DNA from 2 places in the Flintibacter sp. HCN-6482 genome. Region 2 is predicted to be linked to the other one. Evidence: predicted binding sites of a transcription regulator. Region 2 holds the regulator's gene; the other holds the start of a gene.
The links. Region 2 encodes Rex, which represses fermentation and respiration genes when NADH is low (regulators of the CRP and FNR family bind a similar motif). Its sites were predicted from a motif close to ATTGTTAANNNNTTAACAAT; they were not measured.

Region 1 (7,844 bases), on a different contig from region 2:
GCTTACCGGGACTACAACGCCTATTGGGAGGAAAAAAAGCCCCTGATGGCCCCTGGCGGCGTAGATATTTTTACGGAAAACCAAGACTACGGCTCCTATGAGGGCTCCCCCGTCCAGTGGGTCCCCCACCACAATGAAACCTTCTGGTATACTGCCGAACAGGACCTGCCCATTGGCGTCTACTATCAGAGCCGGGGATGGTTGGAGGAATTTACCCGGCATGAACGGAACCCCTGGAACGCCTTGAACACCTCTGCCCTGTGGCAGATCGTATCCCTAGCCCCGGCGGACGGGGTGTACCGGGACAGAAACTATGACGGGGAGGCGGTCTATGAGCTGAAGGCCCGGGCGGACAGCGGAGAGGACCTGTGGTTTGCGGCCTCCCTCCTCTTTGACCACAGCGGGGAGCGTCCCATCCAGGTCCAGGGCTGGCGCATGGGTACAAAGGCGGAGATAGACAGTGCCGGCGGAGGGGCCGATCCGCAGCAGCCGGACGAGGCCCTCTACACCCTGCTCCGGGACTGGTATAACGGCCAATACCCCAACGGCCGGTGGTATTTTGTTTCCGACCAGCCCAGCGCCCCCCGGGAGGGGGACGTCCGACTTGGCCCTGTCACTTATGTCGGGGAGGTCCCCACAGACAGCGGGGCAGCAGCGGTCTACGAGATCGTCATATCCCGTTATACGCTCCACCGTGCAGACGAGAATGACCCCGGCTCCTGGGACTTCTTCTCCGCCGACACCCAGTTCATCGTCCTCCGGCTGGATGGGGAGGGCATACCCACCCAGGTGCTGGGCGTCGCCCCCACGCAGCCCAGCCGCGATATCCAGGCCATCGTCTATGAGGCCCTCTATGGCCTACTCAGCGGTGATGTGACCTTCCTCCGGGACGGCTGGAACACCCCCATCGGCCCGGGGATGGATCTGTCCTTCTCCTGCCTGGACATTGGGAGCATGGAGACGGAGCAGTTGGAGGACTACGAACCCATCTACCACGATGGGGACTACTGGTACCGGGTCTCCGCCAACTACCCCACGGGCACCTTTACCGCCCTGTGCTATCACAGCGCGGCAGACGACGCCGACTCCATCCACACCCTGGAGGCCTCCATGTCCGACCTGTACACCCCCCGGGGCATCCGGGTAGGGGCCAGCCGGGCGGAGGTGCTGGCCGCCTATCCGGAGGCCCTCACCGGCGATTACTGGGGCCAGTATCCGGAGGAGCCGGACCTGCTGGCCTATCTGCCCTGGAGCGGCCACGACCCGGAGCAGGTTTCCGACCTGTCCCAGCTGGAGTTTTCCCAGGGGCTGGGCCCGGCGATCCTGTTTTTCTTTGACGGGGACACCGTGGAGCGCATCGTCCTTACCAATATGTTCAACTGACCGCAGGGCAACAAACGGCAGCTTTCCGGCAAGATATGCAGGTCAAAACTGAAAAAGCTGCATTTTTTCAGGGCTTTGCCCAATTACACGGAAAAAATATTGTTTAAAATATTCCCCCCCTTTCCTCTTGCGTTTGCACAAAAAAACAGGTATACTGAGGTCCATAAGAGCGGGGCCGGGTTTCCCCGGCCGACCCCCGCCAGCGGATCTGGCACCATTTCACTTATTTTAATTAGGAGGAACACAGTATGAAAGTCGCATTGTTCGGCGCCGGCACTATGGGCCGGGGCATCGCCCAGGTCTTTGCCGCCAAGGGCCACACCGTCCTGATGTACGCCAGCAGCCCCGCCTCCGCCCAGCGCCACAAGGATACCTTGGGCAAGTCCCTGGCCAAGCGGGTCGAAAAGGGCAAGATGGCTCAGGAGGCTATGGATGCCCTGATGGCCAACGTTCTGATCCCCCAGACCCATGAGGAGGCCGCCGATGCCGATCTGGTCATTGAGTGCGTCAAGGAGGAGATGGCCACCAAGAAGGAGCTTCTGAACGAGCTGGACGGCTTCTGCAAGCCCGAAACTGTCTTTGCCTCCAACACCTCCTCTCTGTCCATCACCGAGATGGGCAACGGCCTGAAGCACCCCGTCATCGGAATGCACTTCTTCAACCCCGTGCCCTCCATGAAGCTGGTGGAGATCATCCGCGGAGCCAACACCACCCAGGAGACCTTTGATTTCATTTACAAGCTGTCCCAGGACATCGGCAAGGACCCCGTCGAGGTGGCCGAGGCCCCCGGCTTTGTGGTCAACAAGATCCTGATCCCCATGATCAACGAGGCCATCGGCCTGGTTGAGACCGGCGTCGCCTCTGTGGCCGACATCGACAAGGCCATGCAGCTGGGCGCCAATCATCCGATGGGCCCCCTGGCTCTGGGCGACTTCATCGGTCTGGACGTGTGTCTGGCCATTATGGACACCCTGTTTGCCGAAACCGGCGACCCCAAGTACCGCCCCGCCCTTCTGCTGAAGAAGATGGTCCGCGGCGGCCTGCTGGGCAAGAAGTCCGGCAAGGGCTTCTACGATTACAGCAAGTAAATCGCCCCATCCAGCTGCCCCCTCCCAAGCCGGAGGGGGCAGTTTTATATGTCAAAAAAAGAGCGGCACTTCGGGCCTTCTTTTCCGGAGGCACCTTCTCCGCCCCCCAATCCAGCCGGACCACGGGCCGGCCCCCCGGCGCCCTGAAAGGGCAGCGAAATCGCAGCCGGTCAACATACGCCAATCTTTTAGGCAACTTCCGCATATTTTCCCGTTTCCGACAAATCCGATATGGAAAAACTGTTAAATTTGCCAGATATGTCCCCCTTGCTTTACCCCTGAAAAACAGCTATAATCTGGGTTGTAAGTGGATTTTAGCCGTGTTTGATATGGTTCGCAACGCCAGGATTCTTTCCTGTGTTGCGCTTTTTTCCGGTTTTTATTGTTAAATTTCTAACAATATTCGTCAAACGCGGCGTCCCGACCATGTATCGTCTGCCCCCGGGGCCGGCTCTCTCCGGTCAAGAAAGGCGCGCCTCCCGGGCGTTTAAGGATGATTGCAAAGTAATTTAAACTAGGAGGACTAAAAAATGGATTTTCATCTGTCGAAAGAACAAGAGATGGTCCGCAAGATGTACCGCGAGTTCGCCGAGAACGAGGTCAAGCCCTTGGCTGAGGAAATCGACGAGGAAGAGCGCTTCCCTATGGAAACCGTAGAGAAGATGGGCAAGCTGGGCATGCTGGGCATCTACTTCCCCAAGGAGTACGGCGGAGCCGGCGGCGATGTGCTGTCCTACGCCATGTGCGTTGAGGAGCTGGCCAAGGTGTGCGGCACCACTGCCGTCATCGTGTCCGCCCATACCTCTCTGTGTTGCGCCCCCATCTTTGAGCACGGCACTGAGGAGCAGAAGATGAAGTACCTGCCTGACCTGCTCTCCGGCAAGAAGATCGGCGCCTTCGGTCTGACCGAGCCCAACGCCGGTACCGACGCCTCCGGCCAGCAGACCACCGCCGTAAAGAATGAGAACGGCGACTATGTGCTCAACGGCTCCAAGTGCTTCATCACCAACGGCACCGTAGCCGAAACTCTGGTGGTCTTCGCTATGACCGACAAGACTCTGGGCAACCACGGCATCTCCGCCTTCATCGTGGAGAAGAACTTCCCCGGCTTCTCTGTGGGCAAGCACGAGAAGAAGATGGGTATCCGCGGCTCCTCCACCTGCGACCTGATCTTTGAGGACTGCGTCGTGCCCAAGGAGAACCTGCTGGGCAAGGAGGGCCAGGGCTTCAAGATCGCCATGCAGACCCTGGACGGCGGCCGTATCGGCATCGCCGCGCAGGCTCTGGGCCTGGGCGAGGGCGCTGTGAACGAGGCTGTCAAGTACACCCAGGAGCGCGTGCAGTTCAAGAAGCGTCTGTCCCAGTTCCAGAACACCCAGTTCCAGCTGGCCGATATGCACACCCGGATGCAGGCCGCTCAGTACCTGGTGTACGCCGCCGCCGTGAAGAAGCAGAACCACGAGCCCTACGGCATGGATTCCGCTATGGCCAAGCTGTTCGCCGCTGAGGCCGCTTCCGACGTGACCCGCCGCGCCGTCCAGCTGTTCGGCGGCTACGGCTACACCCGTGAGTACCCCGTGGAGCGCATGATGCGCGACGCCAAGATCACCGAGATCTACGAGGGTACTTCCGAGGTCCAGCGCATGGTCATCTCCCGTGCTCTGGGTGTGAAATAAGTTAGGAGGCAGATCGAAATGAAAATCATTGTTTGTGTCAAGCAGGTCCCCGATACCTCCGGTAAGGTGGCCGTCAATCCCGATGGTACTCTGAACCGCGCCTCCATGGCCGCTATCACCAACCCCGACGACCTGAACGCCGTCGAGGCCGCTCTGACTTTGAAGGAGCAGACCGGAGCCGAGGTCGTGATCGTCTCTATGGGTCCTCCTCCCGCCGAGTCCATGCTGCGTGAGGTCATGGCCCGCGGCGCTGACCGCGCCGTTCTGGTGTCCGCCCGTGAGTTCGGCGGCTCCGATACCTACGCCACCTCCCAGATCCTGGCCGCCGCCATCAACAAGATCGGCGTCGAGGACGAGGATATCGTGCTGTGCGGCCGTCAGGCCATCGACGGCGATACCGCCCAGGTCGGCCCCCAGATCGCTGAGAAGCTGCACCTGCCCCAGGTTTCCTACGCCGCCGAGATCACCAAGGAAGGCGACACCATCACCGTCAAGCGGATGCTGGAGGACGGCTATATGACCATCAAGGTCAAGACCCCCTGCCTGATCACCTGCATCAAGGAGCTGAACGCTCCCCGTTACATGAGCGTGGGCGGTATCTATGAGTGCTACTCCAAGCCCTATGAGATCTTTGACTACAACACCCTGAAGGACGATCCCCTCATCGATCCTACCACCATCGGTCTGAAGGGCTCCCCCACCAACATCTTCAAGTCTTTCACTCCCCCTCAGAAGGGCGTGGGCATGATGCTGGAGGGCGCCGACAAGGCCACCTGCGACAAGCTGGCCGGCATTCTGGCCGCCAAGCACCTGATCTGATAGAAGGGAGATTAAGAATATGTCTAACTACAACAGTGCTGCCATCGAAGAATTCAAGGGCGGCGTTTGGGTATTCTGCGAGCAGCGTCAGGGCAAGATGATGCCCACCTCCTTCGAGCTGATCTCCGAGGGCCGCAAGCTGGCCGACGAGCTGGGCGAGAAGCTGTACGGCCTTCTGCTGGGCCACGAGATCGAGGGTATCGCCAAGGAGCTGGGCGGCTACGGCGCTGACGGCGTGTATGTCTGCGACCACCCCCTGCTGGCCAACTACACCACTGACGGCTACACCAAGGTCATCTGCGACGTGATCCAGGAGTACAAGCCTGAGGTCATGCTGATCGGCGCCACCAACATCGGCCGCGATCTGGGTCCCCGCTGCGCCGCCCGTCTGCACACCGGTCTGTGCGCCGACTGTACTCACCTGGACATCGACGTGCCCAAGTACAAGGACTTCCTGCGCTCCGCCTCCACTCTGGCTCCTGCCATGATCGACTCCATCCCCGAGGATGACCGCAACCTGAAGATGACCCGTCCCGCTTTCGGCGGTCACCTGATGGCCACCATCATCTGCCCCCGCTTCCGTCCCGCTATGGCCACCGTCCGTCCCGGCGTGATGAAGAAGAACGCCTTTGAACAGGCCAAGGCTGACGCCTGCGAGATCATCAAGCCCAACTTCTCCCTCACCGAGGACGACATGGAAACTCAGGTCGTCGAGGTAGTCAAGGCCGCCAAGAAGCTGGTCGATTTGATCGGCGCCGATGTGGTCGTTTCCGTGGGCCGCGGCATCTCCAAGGATGTTGAGGGCGGCATCAAGCTGGCCGAGGAACTGGCTGAGGTTCTGGGCGGCGTCGTGGGCGGCTCCCGTGCCACCATCGACTCCGGCTGGCTGTCCGCCGACCATCAGGTCGGTCAGACCGGCAAGACCGTTCACCCCAAGATCTATGTGGCTCTGGGCATCTCCGGCGCTATCCAGCACAAGGCCGGTATGCAGGACTCCGAGTGCATCATCGCCGTGAACAAGAACGATACTGCCCCCATCTTCGAGATTGCCGACTACGGCATCTGCGGCGACCTGTTCAAGGTCACCCCCATGCTGATCGAGGCCATCAAGGCTGCCAAGGCCGCCAAGTAAGATCGGCTGTAATCGCATAAAAAAGCCAGTACCCCCCGTCCAACGGACGGGGGGTACTTATTTTATAAGTAGTTTTTTAAAAAAATCCATGCTATACTGTTGATATAATACAGAAACTACTAGGCTTAAAGGAGGCATATCATGAAAATCTATCATAAACCTTCTTTTATGTACGGTCTTACTTTCCTTTTCGCGCTGCCTCTGTTTGCGTTTGGTATCATAAAGGTCCATTGGTGGCAGTGGATCATCACCATCGCATTTGCCACAAAGTTCTTATACACAGGACTTTCTAAATCAGAAAGCGAGTATCAGGAAAATATCGCAAAGAACTATCGGAGCGTGGCCCAGGAGCTTTACGGGAAATATGCAACCATAAAGTTAAATTTCCCTTTGGTCATTTTATGTTCTTTTTATGCTGTCGCTTTGTTCATCAGGTTGGTAGCTAATCTTTTTATTCCTATTTGGATCACTGTTTGTTTCACAATCGTTCTTACTGTTTCTGTCTTTTATAGCCTCAGCCTTGACCATAAAATCAAAGAACATATTGAAAATGGCACAAGTAGAGGATAGAAATGAATTAAACAACACCTCAAAAGCCAATACCCCCCCTAGGGCCAGCCGGTTTCCGGCTGGCCCTTTTTTATACTCCCCCTCATCTGTCTGGGCGGCTTGGCTACCCGTAGGATACTCCGGTGGCACACATCTCCCCCCTCTACACGGCGTAACAAGGTCGTCACCCTCTCTCCATCTTCCATCTCTTCTCTCCATTCTCATTCCCCCCGCACCGTGGCCCGGCCGTGCGCATAGGATAGCTCAGAAACCCGCCCCCCTTCAGGCGGTCTTCGGAGGTACTGCTATGAAACACGAACTGAACATCTGGGTGGTGGGCGGCGATATGCGCCAGGCCAAGCTGGCCCAGCTGCTGGCCCTGGACGGCCACACTGTCCATACTTACGCTTTGGAGCAAGACCGCTCTACCGGCCCGCTCCCTGAGGAGGATCTGTCTCAGGCCGAGAAGGCGGACTGTGTCGTTCTGCCGCTGCTGGTGTCCACAGAGGGCGGCCTGCTCAACGCCCCTCTATCCCAAACAAATCATCCCTTGTCCGACGTATTAGATGCACTTCGCCCCAGCCAGTTTATCTGCGGCGGCCGGCTGGACTCGGAAATCTTAGCTTTGGCTGCCCACCGCGGGCTAACCATTCGGGACTACTTCGCCCGGGAGGAGCTGGCGGTAGCCAACGCTGTCCCCACAGCGGAGGGAGCTATCCAACTGGCCATGGAGCATTTACCAATCACAATCCACGGCGCCCGTGTGCTGGTCGTGGGCTTTGGCCGGGTGGGCCGGCTCACCGCCCAACGCTTCCAAGCTCTGGGAGCAAAGGTTTCCGTGGCGGCCCGCCGGTATGAGCAGCTGGCCTGGGCGCAGGCCATGGGACTGGGCACCGAGCATCTGGCCCATCTAGCCGGATGGCTGTGCGGCTATGACCTGATCGTCAACACAGTCCCCGCCCAGGTCCTGGGCCGGCTGGAACTAGAGGATGTCAAAGAGGACTGTCTCATCCTGGACCTGGCCTCCAAGCCCGGAGGGGTAGACCTTAGGGCGGCGGGAGAGCTGGGCCTCACAGTAATCTGGGCCCTGTCCCTCCCCGGTAAGGTAGCCCCTGTGACCGCCGGGGCCGCCATTAAATCCACCATTTATAATATGCTTCAAGAGGCGGGGTACTGAGAGGGGCGTGCCCTGGAGGG
Region 2 (7,844 bases):
TTCTGCTCCCCGTCTGGAATGATGACCACGGCGGTCTGGGCCGCGCCATTGGGAGCGGTAATGGTGACGATGCTGTCCACGGTGCCGGATACGCCGGAGTGGATGTCGCTGGACACGAAGCCTCCGGCCTTGCCTACCACGGTACCTACATACACCTGATCGCCCTTGGCCACGGCGGGGGCAGCCGGAGCGCCAATGTGCTGTCCCATGGACAGAACGATCTTAGACGGCAGCGGCATCACTACCGTTTCAAGGTTGGAAGTCCTTTTTTCATGAGGGACTCCCGCACCTTGCGCGGAACGTTTGAGAAATTTACTCATTCAGATTTCGACCTCCCTATACTGCAATCGCTGGAACTGTGGAGCCTGGACACGCATTTTATACGGTCCCCCTCTTCCCTCCTGACAGGAACTGGAAACCACTGGGGGACCCCGCCCCTCTATCATACCCATGCCCCGCGGCGTCCGAGTTCAGCGGACGCACGACAAAACCCGCCGGACCCCGTTTCTCCTGTAAAACAAGTCCGTCGGTTCTGCTTGCGGGCTTTATCATACACCTTTTATGGAAAAATTGCAAGATTGATTTCGAAAAAAACGACCTGTTTCCCGAGCATTCTTCCCCCTCTCCCAAAGGATTTCACCCCACCGGCATTTCCTTCTCTTCCATAGCCGCACCCCAGGCACAGGCTTGTCCGCGTTGACCATAAAAAAGGCGCGGGCCCTCTCAGGTCCGCGCCTCCCGATCAATCTGGATCGCCTGGTCAGCAGCCACAGCCGCAGCCGTTGTTATTGTTACAGCCACAGCCATTGTTGCAGCCACAGCTATTGCCCCAGCCGCCGCAGCAGAACAGGATGATGATCAGAATGATGATCCACAGGCAGCCTCCGCCGCCCCAACCGTTATTGCAGCACCCCATTTGAAGTACCTCCTGATATGAAGTTCTGAGAGGGGCTGTTTGCCGCTCTCAATCTCATCATATGCGGAGGGGGCGGATGGGTTCTGCCTATGTCAGATAATTTTTTCCGCGAAGGCACGCAGCATCGTGGCCACTTCAGCCCGGTTAGCGCTCTTTTGTGGACTGAGCGTCAGGCTGTCGGCAGAAGAACTGCTGATGATTCCCTCCGCCACAGCCCAGGACAGGGCATTATGAGCCCAGTCGCTGGCCTGCCCCAGGTCCTGATACCCGGACAGGTCGGCCCCCTCAGCCGCTTCCAGCCCAAGGTAACTCGTGGTGAAGCTGTACAGCAGCGCCGCCACCTGCTGGCGGGTCACTTGCTGCTCCGGGCTGAAGGTGTCTGCTCCTGTTCCAGCTGTAATTCCCTGCTCCGCGCCCCACTTCACATAAGGGGCATACCAGGCACTCTCCGGCACGTCGGCAAAGGTGACACTGGCGCGCTCCAGTTCCTCTTTCGGCGCTCCAGCCATCTGGTAGAGCACCGTCATCAGCATAGCTCGGTTCATAGCTGAACTCGGTCCAAAGTGGTGCTCGTCCATCCCAGAAAACAGTGTGTTTCGGTACACATAATCTACGGGAGCGTAGTACCAATCCGTCTGGCACACATCATAGAAGGGCGTCGGATCCTCTCTGCCGTCTTCCAGGGCATAGACGCCCTGGAGCCCCAACTGGGCCGCCCCGGACAGGACCGTTACACTGGCCACAGTATTCTCTCCCACCAGGTAGCGGTGTCCGGAGGTCAGGCGGGCCCCGGAGGCCAGCTCTATTCCGTCTGTCACATCTATGAAAGCCCCGTCGTGAGAAACGGAGGCGGCTCCGTTCATCAACATGACTCCAGCCCCAGTGGTCAGTGTCATCTCATCGCCATCCGACCAATCTCTGGCCTGGAGCGTGGCGCTGTATGCGCCGCTCTCTTCGCCGGCCAGTTGCGCCAGATAGCCCTGATGCAGGTTATCGAGGCCTTTTTTGCTCTCCTCGTAAGTGCCCTGTAAGGCTTTTTCCGCAGCTTCGTTTCCAGTAGACACAGCCTTTGGCACAAAAGTCCCGGTCAGATAGCTGAGGCTGATCAGGCTGTCGCCCCCCGAAAGGGCATAAGCGCCGCAGGCCAGCATACCCAGCAGCATCACACCGCACAGCAGGCCGATCACAGGCCTTCTCATTGTGGCTCCCCCTTCTTCTCTTCCTCCCGATCCTCCCGCTGGGTAATCATGTAGCTCAGAGCCAAAAGGCTGTCAGAAAAATGGACCGATTCCACCACCACATCATCCCGAACACAGGATATCTCATAGTTTGTAAAATTCCAGATGCCGCGAACTCCGGCGGCCACCAGCCGGTCCCCCATCTCCTGGGCAGCGGCGATGGGCACTGTCAGCAGGCCTACGCTCACTTGGTTTTCCCCCAAAAAGGCCTCCAGGGAATCCGCATGATAGACAGGCACCCCAGCGATTCTGGTCCCCACCACCCGCTCATTTACGTCAAAAGCGGCCAAAAGCTGAAAGCCGTTACTGGAAAATTTAAAATTTTCTATGATAGCCCGGCCTAGGTTGCCGGTCCCCAGCACCACAATGGTATGGCCCTGATTAATGCCCAAAATATCACCGATCTCCTCTTTCAGGCTGTCCACCTTATATCCATAGCCCTGCTGCCCAAAACCACCGAAGCAGAACAAATCTTGGCGGATTTGAGAAGCGGTCAGTCCCATGGATTTCCCTAAGGCATTGGAGGATATCCGGACAACGCCGGACTCCTGAAGCTCTGAGAGCTGTCGGTAGTATCTGGGCAGGCGGCGTATCACCGCCGTTGATACTCGGGTATTTCGTTTCATAGCTTTCGCCTCATCTGCACAACCTCCCCTATACAGCGGAGGCCACTGGATATGATGTTTTTATATAGTTTACCTGATTGCCCCCCCTTGTGTCAAATCCTTTTACGACTCAAAAGACCCAGGGACGATTCGTCGTCCCTGGGCCTTTTATTGGCAGAAAGCCTGCCAGATTCAGTTCCAAAAATCAGTTTTTTCCTTCAGGCCGATGCTGGAGGCTTTGAATACAGGGTTCTTGCCCGCCCTGCGCTGTTCCATGTAGTCCTGAAGGGCCCGCATAGCTGTACGGCCCAAAATGACAATGACCGGCAGGTTGATGATGGCCATAATGCCCATGAGCACATCGGCCAGGTCCCAGACCAAGCCAAAGGACAACTGGGCCCCTACAAAAACCAGCCCGCAAGCGATAAGCCGGAACACAGTCATCGGCACGCTTCCCAGCTTGCGGTTAGCGATGTAGTTCAAACAGCCCTCACAGTAGAACAAGTTGCCCAGCAGGGTAGTGAAAGCGAAGAGCAGCAGCGCAAAGGTGATAAAGTAGGGGCCTACCGCGCCGAAGGTAGTAGCCAGAGACGCCTGGACCAGGGGCGCACCCTCCAGTCCGCCCTTGATATCGATGCCGGTACACAGGCACATCATGGCCGTGGCGGTACAGACCAGGATGGTGTCAATAAAGACGGACAGCATCTGGACCAATCCCTGCTTGACGGGGTGGGATACGTCAGCGGCCGCGGCGGCGTTGGGGGCGGAACCCACACCGGCCTCGTTGGAGTACAGGCCACGCTTAATGCCCTGCATGATGGCCGAGGAACCAAAGCCCACGGCACCGCCGAACATGGCTCCGAAATCAAATGCCTCGCTGAAAATGCGGCCCAGGACACTGGGGATCATATTCAGATTCATCACCATGACCACCAGGGCCATCAGGATATACAACACACCCATGACAGGGACCAAAACGCCGGTAACCTTGACGATCCGCTTGCCGCCGCCCAGTACACAGATGGCCACCAGGATGGCCAGGATCACGCCGCCCACCACGGCCACAACGCTGTACTCTTTGCCGCCCAGGGTAAAGGTGCCGGCACTGGCGTAGAAGTCATAGCTGGTAAAGCTGCTAATCAGGTTGTAGGAGGCCAGCATATTGAAACCACCGGCATAGGTGGCGATGAGGGCGATGGCGAAGACAACGCCCAGCACCCGGCTCTTAAGAGCCGCCTGAATGTAGTAGGACGGACCACCATAGCTGCCGCCCTCCGGGTCCTTTTTCTTATAGATCTGGGCCAGCGTGCTCTCTACAAAGGCAGTCGCGCCTCCCACAATGGCGATCAGCCACATCCAGAACACGGCGCCATAGCCGCCGATGGCGATGGCATTGGCCACACCTACAATATTTCCGGTACCCACGCGGCTGGCTGTGGATACCATCAGCGCCTCAAATGCGGAAACCGAGTGCTGATCCCCCGTCTTTTCTCCTACCACGCGAATCGACTCCGGCAGCAGGCGCAGCTGGACAAACTTGCTCCGGAAGGTGAAGTACAGGCCTACGCCCAGCAGCATGACGATCAACAGGTAACTGTACATGAAACCGCTGATCTGACTGATTAAGCCCGCGAACGCATCATACATAACGACATCTCCCTTTCTCTCTTCCTGTCATAATTTGCGCGAAGCAGAACATATCCCAGGAAATCAAAGTCTTCCGCCCCTCAGATCTCCTGGGATATTTCTCGGCCTTACTATACCACATCTCTCCGACTTTTACCAGAGGTTTTTCACAATTTATAAAAATGGTCAACGATAAGCAGCCAGCTTCTGTACAGTTTGCCCTCACATCATGCGGACGATCTCCTTCTTCAGCCGGGCGATGATCCGCTTCTCCAGCCGTGAGATATAGGACTGTGAGATGCCCAGCTGGTCCGCCACCTCCTTCTGTGTCCGCTCTGGGCGGCCGTCCAGCCCAAAGCGCATGGTAATAATCTGCCTCTCCCGGGGCTCCAGCCGGTCCATGGCCTGGCGCAGCAGCTGGCGGTCCACGTCCGCCTCGATGGGCCGCATGACCAGGTCCCCATCGGTCCCCAGAATGTCGGACAGCAGCAGCTCGTTTCCGTCCCAGTCGGTATTCAAGGGCTCGTCAAAGGACAGCTCTGTCTTCTGATTCGCTGTCTTTCTCAAATACATCAGGATTTCATTTTCAATGCAGCGGCTGGCATAAGTTGCCAATTTGATGCTTTTGGCCGGCTGGTAGGTGCCCACCGCCTTAATGAGCCCAATGGTCCCAATGGAGATGAGGTCCTCAATATTGATGCCGGTATTCTCAAACCGGCGGGCGATATAGGCCACCAGCCGGAGATTGTGCTCAATGAGCAGGTCTCTCGCCCCCCGGTCTCCCCGCTCCAGCCGGGCGATGAGCTCCGCCTCCGCCTCTCTTTCCAAGGGGGCGGGCAGGGTGTCGCTCCCCCCTATATACATCACCTTGCCGGGCAGGGACAGCCCCAGACTAGTCAGCAGGCTTTCCAAACGGTCCCGCAGTTTCCAAATAATCTCTCTCATGCTCATGTGCACTCGTCCTTTCCATCCAGGGGCCCGATCAAAGCCCGGTACCCTCCTCCGTCTGACACAGGAGTGGGGGACAGGGCCACCAGAAGCGGCCCACGCTCCTTTCCACCCAGATTCAGGCTGTCCACCTTCAAGGCCAACAGCAGTCCTCTGTCCACCCCTACCGCACGGTAGGGTAACAGGCGAAAACGTCCCTTCCACTCCCCGGTTCCAAGCCTGGCCATAGCACCGGCTGGATCCATAAGGTCGGCCGCCCGCGGCCTGCGGCACTCTGGAAACAGACCGGACACACTGTCTCCCTCCGCCACCATCACAGGCCGTCCCGACACCGGGTCTGTCAGGGTATTCCCAGTATCCACCAGGGCGGTGAACTCCGCCGTCCGTTTCCCAAGCCGCAGTTTCGCCTGAAGGAGTTCTCCTGTCAAGGAATTATGCCTGCCAATTCGTTGAAAGACAGCTGTGAGGACCACATAGCAGACCGCAGCAGAGAGGAGCACCATCTTCAGGTCCAGGGAGGAATAAAACACTCCGCTCCCCAAACTCAGGCTCCGGCCGTCCAGCAGCCCGATGGCCACTACTCCACCTCCCAACGCGCAGGCCAGAGCCACAAAGATGAGCCCCTGGCGGAGTAGCCTCCGGCTCCCGCCGTAGGCCACCACCAGCATCAAAACGCAGGAGGCCAACTTACACCAGGGACCTGCCAGAAACGCCATGCCCGGCAGAAAGATGGCCACAGCATAGGCTCCACCCAGAGCGGCCGCCGCTCCGAAGCGCAGCCGACGCAGTGGCTCCCCCGCTAGGCGGGCGGCGGCCAGCAGCAGCAGATAGTCAATGATCCCATTGAGCAGAAACAGGGTATCCACATAGATGACCGTCACGCCGGACCGCTCCCCTCTCTCCAGTTCCGCCTGTCCAAAGGCGGGCGACAGACTCTATTATAGGTGCTTGACCGGAAAAAACCGGTCAGATTTCGGTTGAAAGAATTTGCGGAAAACCGTCTTTCCCTCCCCTCTCCCATTGACATTTTTCTTCTTTTCCCATATAATATCGATAGTCGATATCGCATTTCAATATTGAGAGGGGATGTTACTGTGGCCGGTAAGGAAAGAGGCCCTCTGACCGAACCCATGTTTTATGTCCTGATGTCATTTCTCCGCCGGGATATGTGCGGGACCGAGATCACTGAATTTGTCGAGCGCCGTACCCGCGGCAGAGTACGGCTGGGTCCCGGCACGCTGTATACCCTGCTGGCTAAATTTCAGGACGAGGGCTTTATTCAGGAAACGGAGGTCGATGGACGAAAGCGCACCTACCGGCTGACAGATCAGGGGCGGCAGGCCTATCATGAGGAGCTGGACCGGCTTCGGGCCTGTGTTCTGGACGGAGAGGAGGAAGAACGATGAATAAGCGCATCAAGAAGCATCTTCCCTGCGGCCTGTACGACTTCAAAGGGCTGGAGCGCTGGCTGGACCTGTACGCAGACATATTGGTTGAATCAGAAAGGAGAAGAACATGAGCGGCACTGTCTTTCGCCTTTGCCCCGTGGGTGGATATGATATCCCGGCGCTGGAAATCTGGCTGGAAAAAATGGCTGGCAAGGGTCTGGTGTTTGACTGTACGGCGGGCCCTCTGACCCTCTTTGCCCGACAGGAGCCCGCTCCCCTCCGCTTCCATCTGGAGCCCGCCCACAACAAGACAGACCAGGAGGACCCGGAGTTGACTGACCTGTTCCGGGCGGCGGGCTGGAGCTATCTGGGCATCTTCCGTAAAAACTTCTTTGTGTTCGCCACCGCCGACCGGGCGGCCCAGGCCCACACAGACCCCGATGTGCTGGACTACGCCATCCGCCGCTTTTTCAAGCAGAAGCTGTTGGGCGGCATAGGTTTGGCAATCGTCAATTTTCTGTTATACAAATTCCTATATCCTTTTTCCAACGCCTTTTCTCTGTCCGATCTCCGCTACTTCTGGGCGGAGGCGCTGGCGGACGGCCCCCTCCCCTGGCTGCTGGCCCTGCTGGGCCTTCTGCTGGTGGACCTGGCCTATCTGCTCGGCCTGTTCACCCTCTGGCGGCTCCACCGGCGGAGTCAAAAGGGTCTGCCTCTCTCCCCTGCCCCCGGCCGTCGGCTGGGCGGTGTTTTGACCTCCCTCTCCATCCTGCCCCTGGCGCTGGTGACGGTGGAGATCGTATTCGTCTTTTTTACCCACGGCTATTTCCCCTATGACCTGGCCGACTCCAACTTTGTCACCATGACTGAGATCGAGGGGCCGGAGTTCCGACCCGCCGGGCATACCATGTACAACATGGATTACATCTCCCGCGGCGACACCCCCCTCACACCGGAGGAATGGTTCTTCTGGCAGTGGGAGTCAAACCGGGTCTTTGGCTCCGGCGGCTCTCTGGCTGACATCCCCCATCTGGAAATCAACATTACCCGTTATCTCCTCCCCGCCGTGGCGGAGCGGCGGGCCTGGGAGTGGAGGGCCTGGGGCGGACATGAGAACTATCGG

Region 1: WKS99_RS13030 (acyl-CoA dehydrogenase) is a predicted target of Rex. The motif match lies at 2,853-2,872, and genes of this name have one in related genera.

The regions. Positions count from the first base shown of each region.
Region 1 covers NZ_JBBKBK010000005.1:86,047-93,890, reverse strand. Annotated here, with positions in the region: gene WKS99_RS13040 (hypothetical protein) at 1-1,383, shown strand, start outside; gene WKS99_RS13035 (3-hydroxyacyl-CoA dehydrogenase family protein) at 1,632-2,471, shown strand; gene WKS99_RS13030 (acyl-CoA dehydrogenase) at 3,002-4,147, shown strand; gene acrB (acryloyl-CoA reductase electron transfer subunit gamma) at 4,166-4,966, shown strand; gene acrA (acryloyl-CoA reductase electron transfer subunit beta) at 4,986-6,098, shown strand; gene WKS99_RS13015 (hypothetical protein) at 6,240-6,668, shown strand; gene dpsA (dipicolinate synthase subunit DpsA) at 6,955-7,824, shown strand.
Region 2 covers NZ_JBBKBK010000002.1:786,561-794,404, forward strand. Annotated here, with positions in the region: gene rsxC (electron transport complex subunit RsxC) at 1-320, opposite strand, end outside; gene WKS99_RS08890 (hypothetical protein) at 761-916, opposite strand; gene WKS99_RS08895 (S-layer homology domain-containing protein) at 1,009-2,115, opposite strand; gene WKS99_RS08900 (redox-sensing transcriptional repressor Rex) at 2,112-2,780, opposite strand; gene WKS99_RS08905 (alanine/glycine:cation symporter family protein) at 2,952-4,406, opposite strand; gene sigE (RNA polymerase sporulation sigma factor SigE) at 4,608-5,336, opposite strand; gene WKS99_RS08915 (sigma-E processing peptidase SpoIIGA) at 5,333-6,214, opposite strand; gene WKS99_RS08920 (PadR family transcriptional regulator) at 6,428-6,739, shown strand; gene WKS99_RS08925 (DUF2812 domain-containing protein) at 6,849-7,844, shown strand, end outside.